4 regions of the Thalassospira sp. MIT121401 genome follow, and region 1 is predicted to be linked to each of the others. Evidence: riboswitches for the same ligand, from Rfam matches in the RefSeq annotation. Region 1 holds a riboswitch; each other region holds the start of a gene.
The links. A riboswitch is a leader RNA that binds a small molecule or an ion and turns the genes downstream of it on or off. The one in region 1 is predicted to bind cobalamin.

Region 1 (5,251 bases):
GGCTGGTTCTGGCGGGCCTGGCATTGCTGCCGGCGATGCTTGTCGATTTTCTGACGGGAAACCCCCTTGTCTATGCGATCTTTGCCATTGCAGCGATGGTATTGCTGAGCGGCGCGATGCACGAAGACGGCATTGCCGACTGTGCTGACGGCTTTGGCGGCGGGATGGACCGCGACCGCAAACTTGAAATCATGCGCGACAGCACTGTCGGGACCTATGCGGTTGTCATGCTGATTTTGACGCTGGGTTTGCGGCTGGTTCTGATTACGGCTGCGGCGGATATCGGACAGGCCGGTATCCTGTTTCTGATCATGGCGGTTATTTCCCGTGCGGCAATGCCGGTTGTTATGCGCATATTGCCGCCAGCGCGGGATAACGGACTGGGCAAAGGGGCCGGGCGGCCCGGATGGCTTCCGGTTCTGGTCGGGTTTGCCATTGCCAGCGCCATTGTTCTGGTATTGGGCGGTATCGGTGCGATGTTTGCGGTAATCGTCGGTGTGATGATCGCGATCCTGATCGTCGCAATGGTTGCCAGATCACAAATCGGTGGCCAGACCGGTGATGTGTTGGGGGCAACCCAAATCTGTGCCGAACTGTTTGCCGGTATCGGATTCATTGCCGTAATGGCATAGCCAGGAACTTTGCTGATCGCTCAAAACGACCATGATTGACTGCCAATGTCCGAACAAACCGGGGAAAGCATGACCAAAATCAAGACAACGCGCTGGTGGCTGGTGCGTCATGCGCCGGTGCAAAACCCGGAACGTCTGGTCTATGGCCGAAGTGACATGCAGGTTGATCTGTCTGATGAAAAAAAACTGCGTGCGGTGGCGCGGCACTTGCCCCGCGATGCGGTCTGGATGACCAGCCATCTGTCACGGACGCTTGATACCGCGCTCAAGCTTCAGGAACTGATCGACGAGGACATCACCCCGACCCGCGAAAGCGGCTTTGCCGAGCAACATTTCGGGGCCTGGGAGCTTCAGCGCTGGAACGACCTTCCGAAAGGCGAAACCACACAATTCTGGACCGATTTCGCCCGACAGCAGCCGCCAAATGGTGAAAGCTTTGCCGATATGGTCGAGCGGGTCGGTCCGGTTTTCACCCACGCCACCAGCTACTGGGCGGGCCGTGACATTGTTGCAGTGGTCCATGGCGGTACCATCCGCGCGATCATGGCCAATGCGCTGGGACTGTCACTTGAAGCGGCATTGTCATTCCATATCGATACGCTAAGTCTGACCAGACTGGAATATATTGACGGTGTGGATCAGCCCGGCTGGCGTGTGACCGCGGTCAATCAAAGCTTCGGATGATTTTGACAGAAAATAAAAACGGCATCGACCCGCTGTGGAACGATGCCGTCAGGATGTGGATGTCGTGACCATTTCCGTGCCATAGACCGCCCTGTCCGCGGCAATCAGGCCGTTTGCAGCTCGGAATTCAAGGGAAGATCTTCAAGTGCATGTTCAGCAAGATAGCGATCAAGCATATCTGCGGTAATGTCATGCTTTTCGCAGATCGCAGTCACGTCTTTCAAATAGGCTTCGTAATAGGGCAGCGGGCGGCTGCGTGACTTGTTGCGCAATTTGGCGACATGCGGGAAATCTTCACAAAGAGCCGTATTCTCAATCGCCTGGATGACGTTGTCATCAATGATGGCTGCGGGCATCTTGCGATAGGTCTTTCCACAGGCTGACAGCATTTTGCTGGCGGTGGGGACCGATATCCCCGGCTGGGAAAGCAATTCGTTCAATTCTTCCTGGCCGAAATCCGAAATCGACATCAACGTGATGAGCGTCGGCAGATCACGCACGAGCAGCGACAGCGCATTGACGCGGATGCCACGCGCATGGGACCAGATGATGGTGCCGATCACCCCTTTGGAAGCATCAAGAGCAAAGATGCTGCGCACATCGCGGCGCGACAATGTAATGTCCGCACCGGTCGCATATTCTTCCAGAAACGTCTGAAAGGCCCGATTGTCGGAATTCAGGCGTTCAAGCAGACCAAGCCACATATCCTTGCGCGAGGATGTGGTCCAGGTTGGTGTGTTCGGATTTCGGATTTTCGATAGTTGTGCAGAAACTGCCATCTGATTTTGCAAAATTCCAGTTAACCCCAAGAGTTTGGTGCCGCAATTATGCGGCCCACCGGTTTTGATGTTTTTTGTCCCGGTGATCTTGCTGGAAGGTGATTTGTTACCACTCTAATTCCAGCTTGATAATATTATGTTCCCTTAAAGGAGGGCCGGCCTCAAGCAGGCAATTCTTACAAATACTGACCTTCCGGTTAGCTGACCCGTTCGGACAGAGAATGCCCTTTGGGTTCAAGGGCAAACCTGTTAGGTTCGGCGCACCGTTCGGTGATGGGAAATCGGTGCGATGCCGATGCTGCCCCCGCAACTGTATCGGGTTGGGTGATCCGGGTGGATGTATTGCCATTCACCAGCCACCGGGAAACCGGGAAGGCGGATTGCTTTCATGCCCGCAGCCAGGAAACCAGCCGAATGGTGTCATCATCTCAAATGATGGCGACGCAATCGGGCCTCGGTGGGAGGCCATGGCGAGGAATAGAATATGACCCGGACTGACCCGCCTTGCGGGACACATCTGATTCTTGGCGGTGCGCGATCTGGCAAAAGCCGGTTCGCCGAAAACATCATCAATGCGGCTGGCGGCGGCATATATATCGCGACCGGTCGGGCATGGGATGATGAAATGGTCAACCGCATCGACCTTCATAAACAATCGCGTGGCGATCTTTGGCAAACGATCGAGGAACCGCTTGATCTTTGCGGTGCACTCGACACCTGCAATCAGCCGGACGGCAAACCGGTTCTGGTCGATTGCCTGACCTTGTGGCTGACCAACCTGATGCTTGAAGATCGCGATATTGATGCTGAAATCGACCGGCTTTGTGATCACTTGCCTGGGCTGGGTATTCCGGTGTTGCTGGTATCAAACGAAGTCGGTTTCGGGATTGTACCGGAAAATGCAATGGCGCGCGCTTTTCGCGATCATGCCGGACGTCTCCATCAACGTATTGCCGCATTGGTTGAACGGGTGACGCTTGTCGTTGCCGGCATTCCGATGCAGGTCAAATGACAATTTAAATGATTGAATTTCAAGGAATTTGAAAATGGCACAATTGGGTAAAATCCCGGCAACCGTCATTACCGGCTTTTTGGGGGCCGGCAAGACAACCATGATCCGCAACATGCTGGAAAATGCCAATGGCAAACGCATTGCCCTGATCATCAATGAATTTGGCGATCTGGGCGTTGATCGCGGCATCATCAACGGGTGCGGTATCGAAGGCTGTGCCGAGGATGATGTGGTTGAACTGGCAAACGGATGTATCTGCTGTACGGTTGCGGATGATTTTCTGCCAACGATTCGTGGCCTGATTGATCGCGATACGCCGCCTGATCATATCGTAATCGAAACATCCGGGCTGGCCCTGCCCAAGCCGTTGGTCAAGGCGTTCAACTGGCCCGAAGTACGGTCGCGCGTGACTGTCGACGGGGTTGTCGCGGTTCTTGATGGTGCGGCATTGCGCGACGGGCTGTTTGCCCATGACCATCATGCGGTTCAGGCCCAGCGCGAGGCTGATGAAAACCTTGATCATGAAAGCCCGCTTGAAGAACTGTTTGAAGAACAGCTTCATTGCGCCGATATGGTGGTTCTGAACAAGACCGACCTTCTGACCGACGAAGAACGCACCAAGGTCGAAGCCGATATCCGCGCTGAACTTAAAAAGCCGTCGGTCAAAATCATCGCGACCGAGCATTCCCGTGTTGAAAACGCCATTTTGCTGGGCCTTGGTGCTGCGGCCGAGGATGACCTCGATAGCCGCCCGAGCCATCATGATGATGGTCATGAACATGATCATGATGATTTTGAAAGTTTTGTTGTCTCATTTGATGCGGTCAATGATCCGGCGGTCCTTGAAAAACGCCTGATCGACATCGTGCGTCAATATGATGTTCTGCGCATCAAGGGTTTCCTTGATGTTCCGGGCAAACCGATGCGCCATGTGGTTCAAGGGGTCGGCGAACGTTTCCAGCGTTACTTTGACCGTCCCTGGGCCGATAAGGAAAACCGCCGTTCCGAACTGGTGGTGATCGGCTTGCATGGTATGGACCGTGCCGCGATCGAGGCCGCAATCAAGGCAGCCTAAGCCCATTGGGCACACATAAAACCATATGACCGATACCGGATGTTTTGCGTCCGGTATCGGTGCTTTTGACGACAGAACAGACGGAATTTCAAATGCATCTTTTGGCAGCACAGCCCGGCATGGTCACCGATGGCAGCGAAGCGGTCGATCTTGGTCAGGAACCGGGCGATGTCGTCATCCTGTCTGCGGCCGAGTCCGAGCTTGCCTGCCTTGCCGGGGCACAGGCACGTCTGGCGGATGCGTTTGGTGATGATGTTCCGTCTTTGCGTTTGGCCAGTCTTTTGCAGCTTGGTCACAATATGTCGGTCGATCTTTATGTCGATGATGTGCTTTGTGATGCCAAATTCATCATCGTGCGGATCTTGGGCGGGCGCGGTTATTGGGAATATGGTGTCGAGCAGCTGGTCGCCTTGGCGCGGTCGCGTGATATCCCGATGGTGCTGTTGCCCGGTGATGATCAACCCGATGCCGAACTTCTGTCGCTATCCACCGTCAAGGGTGCTGAATATCAGCATATCTGGCGCTACCTGATCGAAGGTGGCCCGCAAAATGCCGAAAATTTGCTGCGTCTGATCTATGAAAAACTGAACGCAGATGTGCGGTGGAACTGGTCGCCAGCCGCTCCGTTGGTCAAGGCTGGCGGATATTGGCCGGGCATGTCACAGGCCGGTCTTGATGATATCAGATCAAACTGGAAAACCGATCAGCCGGTCACCCCGATCATTTTTTATCGATCACTTGTCCAGGCGGGAAATCTTGACGTCATAGATGCGCTGGTTGCTGCATTGTGCGACAACCATCTCAATCCGTTGCCGATTTTTGTCGCCAGCCTCAAGGACCCGGTGGCAAGTGCGCTGGTCGGAGACTGGCTTGCGGAAACGAATGCCGATCTGATTTTGAATACGACCGGGTTTGCGCTTTCCGTTCCGGGATCGGAACGATATGACGGGCCGTTTGATGCCGTTGATGCGCCGGTCTTTCAGGTGGTCTTGTCCGGTGGCAGCGAAGATGCATGGCGCGATGGTGTAAACGGGCTTGCCGCCCGTGATATCGCGATGAATGTCGCCTT
Region 2 (5,251 bases), 420 kb from region 1:
ATCGGATACGGCTTCATTCAGGCCTTCGCGCCCAAAATGCTGCGCGCCGGATCACACGAACCCGATGGCCGCACCGCCCGGTTCTGGATCGCAGCCTTGATCGCGGTGACCACTGCCATTGCCGCGGCCGTCACACAGGGGATTGCGCCGCAACTTGCAGTTCTGGGCGGGCTTTTGGTGTTCGGGATTGTCTTTGCCGTGAACTCGTCACTGCATTCCTATTTGATCCTTGCCTATGCCGACGGCGACAAGGTCGCGATGAATGTCGGGTTTTATTACATGTCCAATGCCATCGGGAGGCTTTGCGGGACCATTCTGTCGGGCGTTGCCTATTCCTATGGCGGGCTGGTCGGATGTCTTGTGACGTCGATCGCGTTTTTGACCATCAGCTGGATCATCAGTGCCGCCCTTCCGGCAAGAAGCGCCATCACACCGCAGAGTTGAACAAAAAAGTTCTTTCGCAGATGCGGGATAAATGACTGAAAAGACTCACAATCCGGATTCACGAAAATTTCATCGTGCAAAAAACCGTGACAAGACACTGCATATAGGGGTACGATTCCAATTAACGGTCAATCACTGGACCGCAGGAGGGGTTCCCGAGTGCCGCGAAAAAGCGTCTTACAACGAGAATTTTCGCCCCCCGGATCGCACATGCAACATGTTGTGACCGGCGGAAACTCCTACCGCCACTTCCATCGCAAGATGAAAATTGAATGCGCGCCTTTCCATGACGGAATGGCGCGTTTTGCTTTTTTGGCACATTTGATGAGGTGATCGTCATGGGTAAGCGCGCAGCACGCCGTCGTAACCGTCCGCAACAGTCCGACAACAATGTCCATGAACTGTTTGATGAAAAGAACGCTGACTGGCACCCGCTTCAGGGGGAAGTCGCAGAACAGAAAGGACAACGCGATCAAAGCTACCGCCGCAACATCCGCCCGAAAAGTGAAAACCAAGCCGCATTGATGGAAGCCATTGATGCCTTCAACCTGGTCCTTGCCCTTGGCCCGGCAGGCACCGGTAAAACCTATATCGCCGTTTCCAAGGCAGTCGAAGCCCTTGATAAGGGTGATATTGGTCGTATCGTTCTGGCCCGCCCGGCTGTTGAAGCCGGCGAAAATATCGGCTTCCTGCCCGGCGATGTCGAAGCCAAGATGGCACCTTATCTTCGCCCGCTTTATGACGCGCTTAATGATCGTCTTGGCACCAAGCGCCTGCGCACATACCTTTCGGACGGCACGATTGAGATTGCCCCGATCGGCTATATGCGTGGCCGTACCCTGAACAATGCCTTCGTCGTCATCGACGAAGCCCAGAACTGCACATACGGGCAGCTCAAGATGCTGGTGACCCGTCTGGGCTGGAATTCCACCATGATCCTGACCGGCGACCCGGATCAGACCGACCTACTGCCGGAAATGTCGGGTCTTTCGGAAATGTCCGAGCGACTTGAAAATGTCGAAGATGTCGCCTGTGTCCAGCTGCGCGACAAGGACATTGTTCGCCATCCGCTGGTTGCAAGCATGCTTACGGTTCTCTGATTTCGGTCATCAAGTTCCGACACAGCAAACCAAAGAAGAAAAAAGGACGGGCCCCGAAAGGGCCCGTCACTTTTTTGGATCTGCTTATATAGACTGATAATTCTTGGCTTCGCGCCCGATCACCGGGATCGGTAAAACCTGTCAAGAAAACATATATATTGACGAAATTTTCAATCCGAACCCAATATATAGACATCACGGTCCTTCTTACCGAACCATATCGGTTTGAAGGCTAAGAGGGAATTCGGTGCGTTTTGCATATGCACGACAATGCCGAAGCTGCCCCCGCAACTGTAAGCGGCTAGCATTAATCCAACCATGGTCACTGAAATGCTTGGCATTTCGGGAAGGCCGGATGAAGCATCGATCCGCAAGCCAGGAGACCTGCCGTGAGCGAACGTAAACATTCACGGGCGGGGTGTCCCGGTGGAGTGCTTGTGATCTGACTGGCAGACCGCCAATCATCCCTGCATACCTCCGTTTGGCCTTTGCCCCCATATGATTGGGGCTTACGATGTCAGAAACAGTCGAGTTGGAACGGCCAGCCGTTTCCGATCCTTCATCAAATTCATACACCATCTATCAGGTGATCCGTCGTAACGGATCGGTCACGGCCTTTGATGCAACCAAAATCAAAACAGCCCTGACCAAGGCATTTCTTGCCGCAGAGGGTGAAACCGCGTCGGGATCACATCGGGTACATGACATTGTCGATGGATTGGCCGATCAGGTTACCACGACCTTGTTAAAGCGGGCCGCGCCGGGCCATACCCTTCAGATCGAAGATATACAGGATCAGGTCGAGCTGGCCCTGATGCGCAGCGAACATCACAAGGTTGCGCGCGCCTATGTCCTGTATCGTGAAGACCGTGCGCGCGAACGCGCCAAGCTTGATGCACGCAAGAAAAGCAAAAAGGCCGGGCAGCCCGAACTTCATGTCACCCTGCCCGACGGCAGCAAAAGGTTGCTTGATATTGACCGGTTGGCGACCGTGATTGCCGAGGCCTGTGGCGACCTTGATGGCGTCAGCACAGCACCGATCATGGAAGAAACCAGAAAGAACCTTTATGACGGTGTCACCACCGGGGAATTGGCACTTGCCCCGATCATGGCAGCCCGAACACTGGTAGAGCGCGAACCGAATTACGCCTTTGTCAGCGCACGCCTGTTACTTGACAAGCTTCGGACAGAAGCCCTGAGCTTCGTCTTCGACCAGCCCGAACAAGCCACCCAGGCCGAGATGGGCGCACGATACGCGACCTATTTCCCCGCCGCGATCAAGGCAGGCATCAAGTCCGGCCTGATTGATCCGGAATTGTTAAAGTTTGACCTGAAAAAGATTGCCGCTGCGATCAAACCGGAACGCGATCTGAACTTCCAGTATCTGGGACTTCAGACGCTTTATGACCGTTACTTCCTGCATGTCAAAGGGTCGCGGTTTGAACTGCCACAGGCCTTTTTCATGCGGGTTGCCATGGGTCTTGCCATCCGTGAGATCGACCGCGAAGCCAAGGCAATCGAATTTTATGATCAGCTTTCGACCTTTGTCTTCATGGCATCGACCCCGACCCTGTTCAATGCCGGGACATGCCGCCCGCAACTGTCATCCTGCTTCCTGACCACCGTGCCCGATGACCTTGATGGCATCTTCAAATCGGTCAAGGACAACGCGCTTTTGGCGAAATATTCCGGCGGTCTTGGCAATGACTGGACCCCGGTGCGTGGTCTTGGCGCCCATATCAAGGGTACAAATGGCCAAAGCCAGGGCGTGGTTCCGTTTCTGAAAGTCGCCAATGACACCGCCATTGCGGTTAATCAGGGTGGCAAGCGCAAGGGGGCTGTTTGTGCCTATCTTGAAACCTGGCACATCGATATCGAAGAGTTCCTTGATCTGCGCAAGAACACGGGCGACGACCGCCGCAGGACGCATGACATGAACACGGCCAACTGGGTACCGGACCTGTTCATGGAACGAGTGATGGCAGATGCGCCATGGACCCTGTTTTCGCCCGATGACACGCCGGACTTGCATGATCTTTATGGTGCGAAATTCAAGACCGCGTATAAGGCATATGAAGCCAAGGCCAATAGCGGCCAGATCACGAATTTCAAAACCGTGCGCGCGGTGGATCTTTGGCGGCGCATGTTGACCATGCTGTTTGAAACCGGTCATCCATGGATCACCTTCAAGGACCCGTGCAATATCCGCTCCCCGCAACAACATCGTGGCGTGGTGCATTCATCAAACCTGTGCACGGAAATTACACTCAATACATCGGCAGACGAGGTCGCGGTTTGTAACCTTGGTTCGATCAATCTTCTGGCCCATGTCACCGAAGACGGCCTTGATCACGACAAGCTGGCACAAACGGTGAAAACCGCGATGCGGATGCTTGATAACGTCATTGATATCAACTTCTACACCATCCCCGAAGCACGCTATTCCAACATGCGTCATCGCCCGGTTGGCCTTGGCCTGATGGGCTTCCAGGATGCGTTGCAGAAACTCAAAATCGCCTATGCATCGGAACAGGCAATCGATTTTGCCGATGAGAGCATGGAAGCCATTGCCTTCCACGCCATTTCGGCATCGGTTGACCTTGCCGCCGAACGTGGCCGCTATGAAAGCTTCGACGGATCGCTTTGGTCAAAGGGCATCCTGCCAATCGACTCCCTTGAACTGCTTGCCGACGTTCGTTCGGAATTCAATGTGGACCGGACCCAATGTCTTGATTGGGATGGCCTGCGCGAACGTGTCAAATCGACGGGTATGCGCAATTCCAACACCATGGCGGTTGCCCCGACCGCAACGATTTCCAACATTTGTGGCGTCAGCCAATCAATTGAGCCCGCCTATCGCAACCTATTTGTGAAATCGAACATGTCTGGCGATTTCACGGTGGTCAATGCCGCCCTTGTCCGTGATCTGAAAGAACGCGGTCTTTGGGACGAGGTGATGATATCCGACCTGAAATATTATGATGGCAGCATCGGCCAGATTGACCGCATTCCCGATGACCTCAAGGCGCTTTATGCAACCGCATTTGAACTTGATTCATCCTGGTTGATCGAGGCGGCATCACGTCGTCAGAAGTGGCTTGATCAGGCGCAGTCCCTGAACCTTTATATCGCCAATCCGTCTGGCAAAAAGCTTGATGATCTTTATCGTCTGGCGTGGTTGCGCGGACTCAAAACCACCTATTACCTGCGATCAAGTGCCGCGACCCATGTCGAGAAATCGACACTTAAGGGCACCGATGGTCGGCTGAATGCGGTGGTGAATGCCCCGCAAGCCGCAAACCCTGCCCCGTTGCCTTCGCCTGTCACCGCGCCAGCGCCAGCAACAGCGCCCGCAGTCAGCAATCGTCCATCCGCCGTCATTGATGCGGGCGCCGCATCCGATGCGATCACCAGTGGGGACGTCTGGGGCAAGGCCTGCTCTCTTGACGATCCGGATTGTGAAGCCTGCCAGTAACAAGAAAACGGGAACGAGAACCATGCTAGATTGGGTTGAAAACGACACTCCCGCTGCGACAAACAATGTCACCAGCAACCCGGCATCATCTGATGCCGGGGACGGAACCACAGATGCCACCGGACTTGGCGAGATTGACCGTTCCGGCGGTCGTGTCACGGTCAGTGACAAGGCGATGATCAATTCGCGGGCCGATGTGAACCAGCTTCTGCCGCTCAAATACGGCTGGGCC
Region 3 (5,251 bases), 870 kb from region 1:
TCATTTCAAACAGGTCACCGCCATGAGTCCGCTGCAATATCAAAAGCGCCTGCGCCTGACGACAGCGCGTCAGATCATGCTCGCAGAAATGAAGGACGCGGCCAGTGCGGCCTATGCGGTCGGCTATGAAAGTGCATCGCAGTTCAGCCGCGAATATGCCCGCATGTTTGGTGCACCACCGATGCGCGATGTCATGGCAATCCTTGGGCAATCGGCCCAAGCGCGCCCGGGCGAAGGCATGGCGTCGTAAATAAAAAAACAGGGGGCGGTGTTGCCGCCCCCTGATCATTCTTGCCAGGTTTTGATCAGCCTTGATGCTGATTACCCAGTGCCGGCAGATGCTGGAACATCCAGGTTTCACTGAGCGGGGCATCCCCGCGTTTGAGATACATACGCAGATCAACCGGATCGGTGCCGGCCGCCTTCAGGTCAAAGGCCGCCCGCCAGATACGGGTATCCATGATCGGTTCGATCTTGGTGCGGGTGATTTCACCACGCGATGTCGATACGACGATTTCCGGGAACTCGCCATAGGCAAGGGTGCCAAGAACATCGCCTTCGAATTCGACGGAAAACTTGACCTCGTCTTTCGGGCGGTTGGTGCCCGGTTCGCCGCCGCGTCCCATCCGGGTAGAAGTTGCCTTTGCCAGTTCGGCAACCGGGAACGGGTTATGGGCCTGCCAGTGAAGGCGATATTTGAACTGATAGCTGTTTCCGGCTTTGGCCGGGGCGTTCGGAACCCAGAATGCCGCGATGTTATCGTGGATTTCATCGTCGGTCGGGATTTCGATCAACTGTACAGCACCGTCATTCCAGTCTTCCTGGGGTTCGACCCACAGGCTGGGGCGACGGTGATAGCGCACACCATCAAGATAGTTCTTCACATCGCGGTCACGCTGCATCAGTCCAAAACCGCGCGGATTATGATCGGCAAAGGCAGATGCGCGGATGGTTTCGGGGTTGTTCAACTGTCGCCAGATGCGTTCACCACTGCCGGTCCACAATTCCAGGCCATCGCTGTCATGGACTTCCGGGCGCCAGTCAAACCGGAATGATTTGTTCTGTTCGGAATACCAGAACATGCTGGTCAGCGGCGCAATGCCAAGCCGTTCGATATCGCGACGGACAAACAGGTGTTTTTCGATATCCATCGTCACACCCTGCCCGCGATAGAGCAGGAATTTGTATGCACCCGTAATGCTTGGCCCATCAAGCAGCGCATAGATGGTGACCGGGTCTTCGGCATTTTTGGCCGGCTCGATAAAGAACTGGCGGAAATCGGGGAATTCTTCGGGTTGGGATGTGGCGGTATTGACCGCAATCCCGCGCGCGGACAGGCCATACTGGCCTTCATCACCGATGGCACGGAAATAGGATGCGCCAAGAAACGCCGCCCAGTCCTGGGTTTTCCAGTCATCGCGCGACAGTTCTTCATGAAGTCGGAACCCGGCAAAGCCGCTGTTTTCGGGCAGCTGGCGGGCAATACTGTCGGCTGGCATGTCAAAGTAATCGGGTTTATAGATGACTTCGCGTGCTGTGCCGTCCTCAAGAAGATACATGTGCACGGGCTTGGCGAAATACATGCCCAGATGGAAGAACGTCACCGGATAGGTGCCCGATCCATCGGAAAATGGCGAATGATCGCGTTTGTAATGCAATTTTCCATGGGTGTCGTAATCGATCCGCCCGACAATTTCCGGGTTGGGGGCGACCGGCGGCTCATAGGCGGCCTGCGCCATCGATTTGGCACGCGCAATCAGATCGGCAAAATCAAACGGCTGTCCCGCACCAAGGTCAAGCCCCGGTACTTCTGCCAATGCATGCTGATAGATCGACATTCCCGGCAGGATAAGACCGGCTGCCGCGATGGATTTCAAAAAGCGTCTGCGTTCAACAGAAGTCGTCATGTGCATCATGTTCCAATGGTTTCATTTGTCGGCAAGCATACCAGACAGTGTGGAGGTAATCGGGATGAAACATGGCAAATTCAAGGTCGTGTCGACTGCAATTTCTGCATGGACCCCTGTGTAAATGCCTCTGGTCATCTGCCAATTTCCTTGACCGGGTTTGGGCTTTAATCTAACGGTCAGATGTCGGTATCCGGATATCGGATGAAGGGAATTCGATCTGGGCTGCATGCCCATCAACCGAAGCTGCCCCCGCAACTGTAGGCGGTGAGCGTTTTTCTGACCAATGCCACTGGGATGAACCCGGGAAGGCCAGGAAAAGTGCTTTGACCCGCGAGCCAGGAGACCTGCCGACATGAATGCGACGGACCGGGCGGGGTGCCCCGGAGAATGTCGGCATATGTCGCGGTTTCCGGCAGTTTTTTGTAAATGCGCCTGAATACCGATCCTGACATCTTCCGCCATTTCCCGACACTTTTGCCAGTCCCTTGACGATAGTAAAGTGTATGTTATGTTATAACATAACATTTGCGATATGCTGTGCAATGGCCGGTAATTGCCGACCCTTGCCGGTATGTCTTTGAAAGGAAGTCAAAGTGATCAGTCACTATAAAAATGCGCTGGCAGTCGGGGTGTTTGCTGCCGGTTTTATGATTTCGGCCCCGTTTGCGGCTGCGACGGAATATCCGCTTGCCATCGAAAATTGCGGCAGCACGCTGCACTTTGATGCAGCCCCCGAACGGGTTGTGTCGCTTGGACAAAGCACGACAGAAATCCTCTATTCGCTGGGGCTGGCCGATAAGGTCAAAGGCACCGGGGTCTGGTTTGGTCCGGTCATGGATGAATTCAGGGATGTGAATGCGTCCGTGCCGCGTCTGGCTGATAATGATCCGGGCTTTGAAACCGTGGTTGCGCAAAAACCGCAACTGGTCGCCACCCAGTATCAATGGCATGTCGGTCCCAAGGGCATTGTCGGCACCACCGAACAGTTCAATGAACTTTCGATCCCGGTCTATACCGCACCGGCCGATTGTGTCGGCAAGGACAATGCCGGCGGCGGCGACGGGGTGCGCCATGACCGTTTCTCCATGGACCTGATTTATCGGGAAATTTCCGACCTTGCGCAGATTTTCGATATCGAGGATCGCGGCGCGGCCCTGATTGCCAGGTTGAAAGATCGTGAAGCCCGGTCCCTGGCACAGGTCAATGCCAGCGGGAACAGCAATGTTTCAACCGTCTTCTGGTTTTCCAGTGCCGAGATTAAAAGCGATCCCTATGTCGCGGGCAAAAACGGGGCGGCGGGCTATATCGCGGAAAAACTTGGCGTAACAAACATCATCGACAGCGACGAAGAATGGCCGACCGTGGGGTGGGAAACCATTGCGCGCGCCAATCCCGATATCATTGTGATCGGTAAAATGGGCCGTCGCCGGTTTCCGGCAGATGATTGGGAAGTCAAAATGAACTTTTTGAAAACCGATCCGGTTACACGCCAGATGAAAGCGGTTAAAAACGGCAATATCGTTGTGATGGATGCGCAATCGATGGACCCGACCATTCGTCTGATTGACGGTATTGAAACGCTTGCCCAGGCTGTCGAACGCCTGAGTGCCTCGAACTGATTGCCTAACCCGATGGCGCTCGATATGCCCGGAGACTTCAATGTTTGAAAAAGCACCCCCTCAGCCCCCCGCACGATCGCGGGCGGGGCGGGCATATCTTGCGCGAAGCGGTGCGGCCGTGGCGGCTTTGATCCTGCTTGCCGCTGTGGTTGCAATTGCCGCTGCCAAGGGGGAGACACACATTCCCCTTGGCACGGTTCTTCAAACCATTGCCAATCATCTGTGGCAGGCAGGCTATGAGATTGATCCAATCGATTCCGGGATCATCTGGAATTACCGGATTTCGCGTGCACTTGTGGCTGCGGCCTGTGGGGCGTCACTTGCGTTGTCGGGGGCCGTGTTGCAGGCGCTTTTGCGCAACAGTCTGGCCGATCCCTATTTGCTGGGCATTTCGGCGGGGGCATCTACCGGCGCGGTCAGTGTTGCCATTCTTGGTCTTGGGGCGGGGATGGTTTCGCTGTCACTTGGCGCGTTTGTCGGTGCACTGGTGGCATTCGGGTTTGTAGCGCTTCTGGCCATTCCGGCCGGTCGTGGTGCGGGCGCGATCATTCTGGCCGGGGTTGCCGGATCACAGCTTTTCAACGCCCTGACATCCTTTATCGTCACCAAGGCAGCAACCGCGGACGAGGCGCGCGGCATCATGTTCTGGTTGCTTGGCAATCTGAGCGGTGTGCGCTGGGACGATGTCTATCTTGCGCTGCCCGTTGCGTTTGGCGGGCTGGTTGTGTGTCTTTGGTATGCGCGCGCACTTGATGCTTTTACCTTTGGTGTGGAATCGGCGGCATCGCTTGGCGTGCCGGTGCGCCGTGTTTATGTGGTTCTGATTGCGGTGGCGGCATCCATGACGGCTGTGATGGTCAGTCTTGTCGGTTCGATCGGCTTTGTCGGTTTGGTCATCCCGCATGCGGCACGGTTCTTTGTCGGGACCCGGCATGGGCTTTTGCTGCCGGTTTCGGCCCTGATCGGGGCGATATTCCTTGTTGCGGCTGACATTGTTTCACGCATCATCCTGGATGGTCAGGTTCTTCCCATCGGGGTGATTACCGCCCTGATCGGGGCACCGGCCTTTGCGCTTATTCTTTGTCATGGAAGGGTTCTGCGATGACATTGGAACTGCGCGATGTTGGCTGGAATGCCGGTTTCAAGAAAATCATCAGTGATGTGTCGCTGCGGGTTGAACCGGGGGAATTCCTTGGTCTGATCGGGCCGAACGGGTCTGGCAAAACCAGTCTGATGTCGGTTCTGGCCGGTATTCGTGCCCCGTCTCGTGGACAGGCCCTGCTTGACGGGCAAGCGATGAAAAAAGTCGGGCGTCGCAATCTGGCGCGACGGATCGGCTTTGTCGAACAACAGGCCGACACCATTGACCGCATTACCGTGCGCGAGGCGGTGGCGCTGGGCAGAACGCCGTATCTGAGTTTGCTGTCACCCTGGTCGGAAGATGACCAGGCGATTGTCCAAAAGGCGCTGGAAGCAGTTGAGATGCATCTGATGGCTGACCGGATGTGGCAAACATTGTCGGGCGGGGAAAAACAGCGCGTTCATATCGCCCGGACATTGGCGCAACAGCCCGATTTCCTGTTGCTGGACGAGCCGACCAACCATCTTGATATCCATCATCAACTGGGATTGCTTGATCTTGTCCGGACCCTTCCGGTGACGGTGGTGGCGGCCCTGCATGATCTGAACCATGCGGCGATGTTCTGTGACCGGATTGCGATG
Region 4 (5,251 bases), 2.0 Mb from region 1:
ACCATCACCGAAAACAAACCGGCCGCCACCACCCGAACACGCGGATCAAACGATCCGACAAAGGAAGACGGTCGTTGCCCGCCTCCCTGAACACTTAATGGCTGGTCATGCCCGAAAAGATGGCTCATGATTTGGTTGCTTTGGCTCTCAAACGTCTTGCTGCCAGATAATAGGCAATCCCGAAGAACCCGAATATATAACCAATACCGCCCAGAATCGATTGAAGATCGTTCTTTTCCTTGTAGGCGGTAATTTCCCGACGCAATGGCCGCAATTCATCACGAACGATCGCGGCAATGACTTCTTCCTGTTCGCGGGTGATTGCAGTTTTGGTTGCATTATCCCCGACAACTGCCCCATCCACAGTGATGTTAGCGCTATCATCCGAAGAAACTGCGGCAATGCTGCCTGCCCCTGAAATTCCCGTCAGGTCGGCAATATCAAAACTGGCTTCTGCAACATGCCCTGCCCCCAGATCGGCCCGAAAGACAAGGTCAACTTTCCGGCTTGGCGTATAGACAAAGAAGCCGTCAGAATCCGTTCTGATTTCATCGATCTTGTTTCCCTGCCGGTCAAAAATTTCAACCAGCGTGTCCGCAGCCATATCGCCATTGGAAAACCCGATCTCCCCTTCGACAGCTATGCCGCTTGGAAAAACCGATGCAATCACCTTATGGGCCTGGGCGGCCTGCATTCCGAACAGAAGGCCTGCCAGAAACACCCCAGTTGCAAGCTTAGCCATTGTTGGCCTCATTCACCTGTTCGGCCAGGATCGCGGGGTTTTGTGCGTCATATCGGCGGATCTGGGCATCGGCCATCAGCAAGGCCGGTTTGACCTTCATGATCAGATAAACCGCTGCTGCAGACACCAGACCTTCGACCGCCATGATCGGAATATGGGCAAAGAAAACAAGCTTGGCCGCCGGTACAAACCCTTCCCCGCTCAGACCAAGGGAAATAGCTACGAACAAGGTGGTCAGCGCAATTGAAAGCGCACCGGCACACCCGCCCCAGATTGCCGCAAAGGTTGGATTGCTTCGCGACACCAATCCGCGAAACATGAAACCGGCAATCACCGCAGGAAACGCAATATTGACGGTATTGACCCCCAATACAGTCAAACCGCCAAATCCGAAAAAGATGGCCTGCAACAAAAGCCCGACAAAAAGTGCCGGGAATGCGGTCCAGCCAAGCACAAGCCCGGCCAGGCCACTCATAATCAGATGCACGCTCGACGGACCGACCGGCACGTGGATCAGGGAGGCGACGAAGAACGTCGCCGATAACACCCCCGTCGCCGGAATTTTATCGATTGGCAGTTTGCGCAATCCAAGGCCAAGCCCCGCGACTGCAAGCACGCCACCGCCAATCAGCACCTCTGGGGCCAGTGCCCCGTCAACAATATGCATCTATTTTGTCCCCAAGCCTATTGCACATCATAGGCGCGAACCCACAGGACTGCATCCTGTGAAAGCTCTTTTCCCTGAAATTCTTTGTCCGGCCCACTGCCAAGGGCCGCAAAACCCCAAAATCCGGCCTTGGGGATCCCGAACGTAAAATACCCGTTGGCATCGGTAATCGCGACAATCGCCCCACCGGGCATCGGTCCTGCTGTCGGTTCCTTGGGCGCGTTACGGTCCATATCGGGTTCGGCTGCCATATATTCGATTTCAACCTCGACCCCGGATACCGGTTCACCATTGCTCAGCACCCGACCGGTAAAGGTCGAACCTGCGACAATGTTGGTCGGCCGGTTTAACGGCAGAATTTCGGTCACAAGTCCCTGTGCCTCCATCCAGTCGGTCGGGATTTCGTTGCGGTTCACATAGGACTTGGTGATCTGCTGAATGAAGATATCTTCGCTTTCTTCGTAATAGGGTTCGGGCACCACCACCATCACGTAATCGCCACTGCGCTTAAGGGTCAAAGTACCGTCATACGCCTTGGCGGTATTCTCCTTCCCTGTGAAGGTCACCTCAGAAAGCGTTGAAGATAAATCAATTTTATCACCGCGATGGATTGCGTAAAACGCCACCGGCTTTTTCATATCCATGACATGTCCGTTTTCGAACGGATGCCAGAATATCAGTTTCACCGGCAGTTCGCCGGGGGCGGTCACATTGACTTCCGGTGTATAGGCCAATTGAAAATGGGCGTGCGCACTTTGTGACGCGAACGCGAAACAGGCACTTGCAATCGCAAGCTTGCCAAGAGTTTTAAACATGTAATCGTCTCTTTTCACGAACGATGCACGTCAGAAAAGTTTCCCGACGCACAGAGTTAGGATCAAGAACGATAGGATGGCTGGAAGCAAGATACCGGTTTCACGACGAGACCGCCTTTTCCCTGCAACCTGACGCTCACCCCGGCGTCCAACAGTTCAGTACCGGACAAGCCGTGTCCGGCAGTCAAAGGCAGGTCTCCTGGCTCGTGGTTTCAAAAGCATTACGCCTTCCCGGTTTGTCACCAGTGGCATAGGTAATGCTCGGACCACTTACAGTTGCGGGGGCAGCCGTGGCATTGTCGTAACGCACCACGTTCCCTTTTAAGCCGATCCAATGGATCAACACCCAAGACGCGTTCATATTCCATGGGCGGCAAACACCTGTCAACTCTTTGCCCGCATCAGAACGGATTATCTTTTCGCGCCATTGCTTGACCTTCGCCCTTCCCGCGGCAAAGATCAGCAAACACATCGCACAATATTGCGATTGGCCTTACATGGGATGGGTTGGAAATGATGGCTCCTGAAACAGTCCTGGACTTCTGGTTCAAGGAACTCGAACAAAAGCAATGGTTTATCAAGGATACTGCACTTGATACCCACATTGCCGAACGATTTTCCGACATTCATGCCGCGGCGCTTGCCGGTGAACTTTTCACCTGGCGCACCACCGCATCGGGGCGCCTTGCCGAAATCATCGTTCTGGATCAGTTTTCACGCAACATGTATCGCGACACGCCGCAATCATTTGCTGCCGATCCGATCGCGCTTATTCTTGCACAGGAAGCCGTATCCTTGGGCAAGGACAAGGAACTTGGATCACCTGAACAGCGGGCGTTTCTGTATATGCCCTATATGCATTCAGAATCCGAAATGATCCATGAAATTGCCGTGACCCTGTTTGATCAGCCTGGGCTTGAACACAATTACGGTTTTGAAATCAAACACAAGAAAATCATCGACCGGTTCGGGCGTTATCCGCACCGCAATGACATCCTTGGCCGAACATCCACACCAGAAGAAATCGCGTTTCTCAAAGAACCGGGCTCGTCATTCTAGAATGAAAAACGGGACGTCAATCCGTCCCGCTTTCATAAAATCATTCACTGCGAAAACGCGATATCAACCGATATCGCGATCGCGATTATCCCACCACCCCTGCACCAGGGATTCGGCTTCGTCCATATAATCGGCTTTGCCCGCAAGGAATGCCGCCATCGCTGCACTGCCCTTGATCCTGGCTTCGGCCGGGGCATCCTCGACCTCGCCGCGCCAAACAGCCAGGAAGTGTTTGAGGGTCACCGGGCTTTGATCGTCGATTTCTTTTTCGGTTTTTGGCAAAAGTGCCGGCCACCGGACGTCGCAAAGCTCGCCGTTATCAAGCATCCGAAGATCAACATGTTTGAACGGTGTGCGTTCTGCTTCGCCGCCCCCGCCCTTGATCACGCCAATTCGCGGCAGTTCAAGAAGCTTGCCTGTTTCGCGATGCACATCCAGAAACGCCGGATGAAACACCCCCAGGAAAGCAGCCCGCGCCTGTAACGGGTTTAGCAACCGCAACAGGGTATTCACCGGACTGCGCAGCCCCAGAAGCGACCGCAGACCGATCAGTTCCTGCAATTTCGGATGCATATGGCGCAGCGGCAGATAAGCAAACCCCTTTGCGGTAATATCCGAACGGGCTTCTTCGGCTGACATCGCGATCGGCAGCTTAAGCGCTTTGATCGCGGCCTCGGTTCCAAGACCATTGACCAGATGCGAGTTATAACCGTGCATCAGAACCGGAACACCGTTCTGCGATATCAAATGTGCCGACAATACAAACCACGGCAGACCACGGGTTCGACCAGCCGCATATGAAGGCCAATCAAGCATCGGGCGGCCCACCGGGTTGGCGTCCTGTCCATCATCCGCATCAAGCCTTGCGGCTTTGCGCACGGCTTCGATCATGCCTGCGAGTTCTTCCGGCGTTTCCGCCCGATAGCGTAGCATAAGCAAAAATGCGCCAAGCTGGATCGGCTCGACCTCATCGCGCAGGATCATTGAAAAGGCATCGAATGCCTCTTCGCGCGTCAGGCTGCGTGAACGGCCCGGCCCCCGAAAGAATGTTCTCAAATACCCCGAAAACGGATGAGATTCGGGTAAATGATTTTCTTCCTCGAGCTGTTCAAGATGCTCGTCGGTCATACGTACTCACCGAAAAAATTGTCGTTACTGGTCATGGACGCGGGTAAAGACCCACTCCGTCTCGTTTGACAGGTCATCCTGGTAGCAATAACCGTCAACATTGAATTTCTTAAGGTCTTGCGGGTTTTCCAGTCGATTGTCGATCATGTAACGCGCCATCATGCCACGCGCACGCTTTGCTGAGAAGCCGACAACCTTGGCAGCCCCGCCTTTGACTTCCTTAAAGACCGGTGTGATGACCGGTCCATCAAGCAGCTTGGTCTTGACCGACTTGAAATATTCGTTGGATGCCAGATTGATCAGGCTGCGGTCCTTGTGGCCTTCGGTAAGCTTGTTGATCTCTTTGGCGATCTTGTCACCCCAAAACGCATAAAGGTCCTTGCCACGCGGATTTTCAAGCCGTGTGCCCATTTCAAGGCGATAAGGCTGCATCAGATCACGCGGCTTCAACAGACCATAAAGCCCCGACAGCATCCGAAAATGGTCCTCGGCCCAGTCGATATCGGCATCCTTCATGGTGTCGGCATCAAGACCGACATAGGTATCACCACGAAAGGCAAAGATCGCCGGTTTTGCGTTACTGCGATCAAAAGGCCGTGAAAAATGCTGGAAGCGCTGATAATTCAGATCCGCAAGGTTTTCACTGATCCCCATCAGCTTCATCAAATCGCCACGGCTTTTTTTCCGTGCAACTTCAATCAATTCTTCCGTGTCATCGAGAAACGCCGGTTGGGAAACGGCCATTTCCGGCACGTCCGTTTCGAAATCCAGCTTCTTGGCCGGGGACACAACAGCAAGCATCAATCTGCCTCTTCTCTTTCATCTCGGTTCAATTTGTCG

Region 2: another riboswitch for cobalamin. It lies ahead of SIB88_RS20325 (ribonucleoside-diphosphate reductase subunit alpha); the one in region 1 lies ahead of cobU (bifunctional adenosylcobinamide kinase/adenosylcobinamide-phosphate guanylyltransferase).
Region 3: another riboswitch for cobalamin. It lies ahead of SIB88_RS18405 (ABC transporter substrate-binding protein); the one in region 1 lies ahead of cobU (bifunctional adenosylcobinamide kinase/adenosylcobinamide-phosphate guanylyltransferase).
Region 4: another riboswitch for cobalamin. It lies ahead of SIB88_RS13230 (DUF4198 domain-containing protein); the one in region 1 lies ahead of cobU (bifunctional adenosylcobinamide kinase/adenosylcobinamide-phosphate guanylyltransferase).

What each region holds. Positions count from the first base shown of each region.
Region 1 is NZ_CP138926.1:252,159-257,409, reverse strand. It holds gene cobS (adenosylcobinamide-GDP ribazoletransferase) at 1-632, shown strand, start outside; gene SIB88_RS01160 (histidine phosphatase family protein) at 702-1,316, shown strand; gene SIB88_RS01155 (hypothetical protein) at 1,421-2,095, opposite strand; cobalamin riboswitch at 2,335-2,525, shown strand; gene cobU (bifunctional adenosylcobinamide kinase/adenosylcobinamide-phosphate guanylyltransferase) at 2,580-3,107, shown strand; gene cobW (cobalamin biosynthesis protein CobW) at 3,142-4,182, shown strand; gene cobN (cobaltochelatase subunit CobN) at 4,275-5,251, shown strand, end outside.
Region 2 is NZ_CP138926.1:4,433,187-4,438,437, forward strand. It holds gene arsJ (organoarsenical effux MFS transporter ArsJ) at 1-444, shown strand, start outside; gene SIB88_RS20320 (PhoH family protein) at 783-1,544, shown strand; cobalamin riboswitch at 1,726-1,951, shown strand; gene SIB88_RS20325 (ribonucleoside-diphosphate reductase subunit alpha) at 2,059-5,019, shown strand; partial or broken gene SIB88_RS20330 (ribonucleotide-diphosphate reductase subunit beta) at 5,057-5,251, shown strand, end outside.
Region 3 is NZ_CP138926.1:3,985,682-3,990,932, reverse strand. It holds gene SIB88_RS18415 (AraC family transcriptional regulator N-terminal domain-containing protein) at 1-250, shown strand, start outside; gene SIB88_RS18410 (glucan biosynthesis protein) at 306-1,907, opposite strand; cobalamin riboswitch at 2,078-2,277, shown strand; gene SIB88_RS18405 (ABC transporter substrate-binding protein) at 2,504-3,529, shown strand; gene SIB88_RS18400 (FecCD family ABC transporter permease) at 3,570-4,634, shown strand; gene SIB88_RS18395 (ABC transporter ATP-binding protein) at 4,631-5,251, shown strand, end outside.
Region 4 is NZ_CP138926.1:2,869,884-2,875,134, forward strand. It holds gene cbiQ (cobalt ECF transporter T component CbiQ) at 1-128, opposite strand, end outside; gene SIB88_RS13220 (cobalt ABC transporter permease) at 125-742, opposite strand; gene cbiM (cobalt transporter CbiM) at 735-1,409, opposite strand; gene SIB88_RS13230 (DUF4198 domain-containing protein) at 1,427-2,224, opposite strand; cobalamin riboswitch at 2,396-2,589, opposite strand; gene SIB88_RS13235 (DUF924 family protein) at 2,738-3,283, shown strand; gene SIB88_RS13240 (glycosyl transferase family protein) at 3,347-4,411, opposite strand; gene yaaA (peroxide stress protein YaaA) at 4,436-5,212, opposite strand.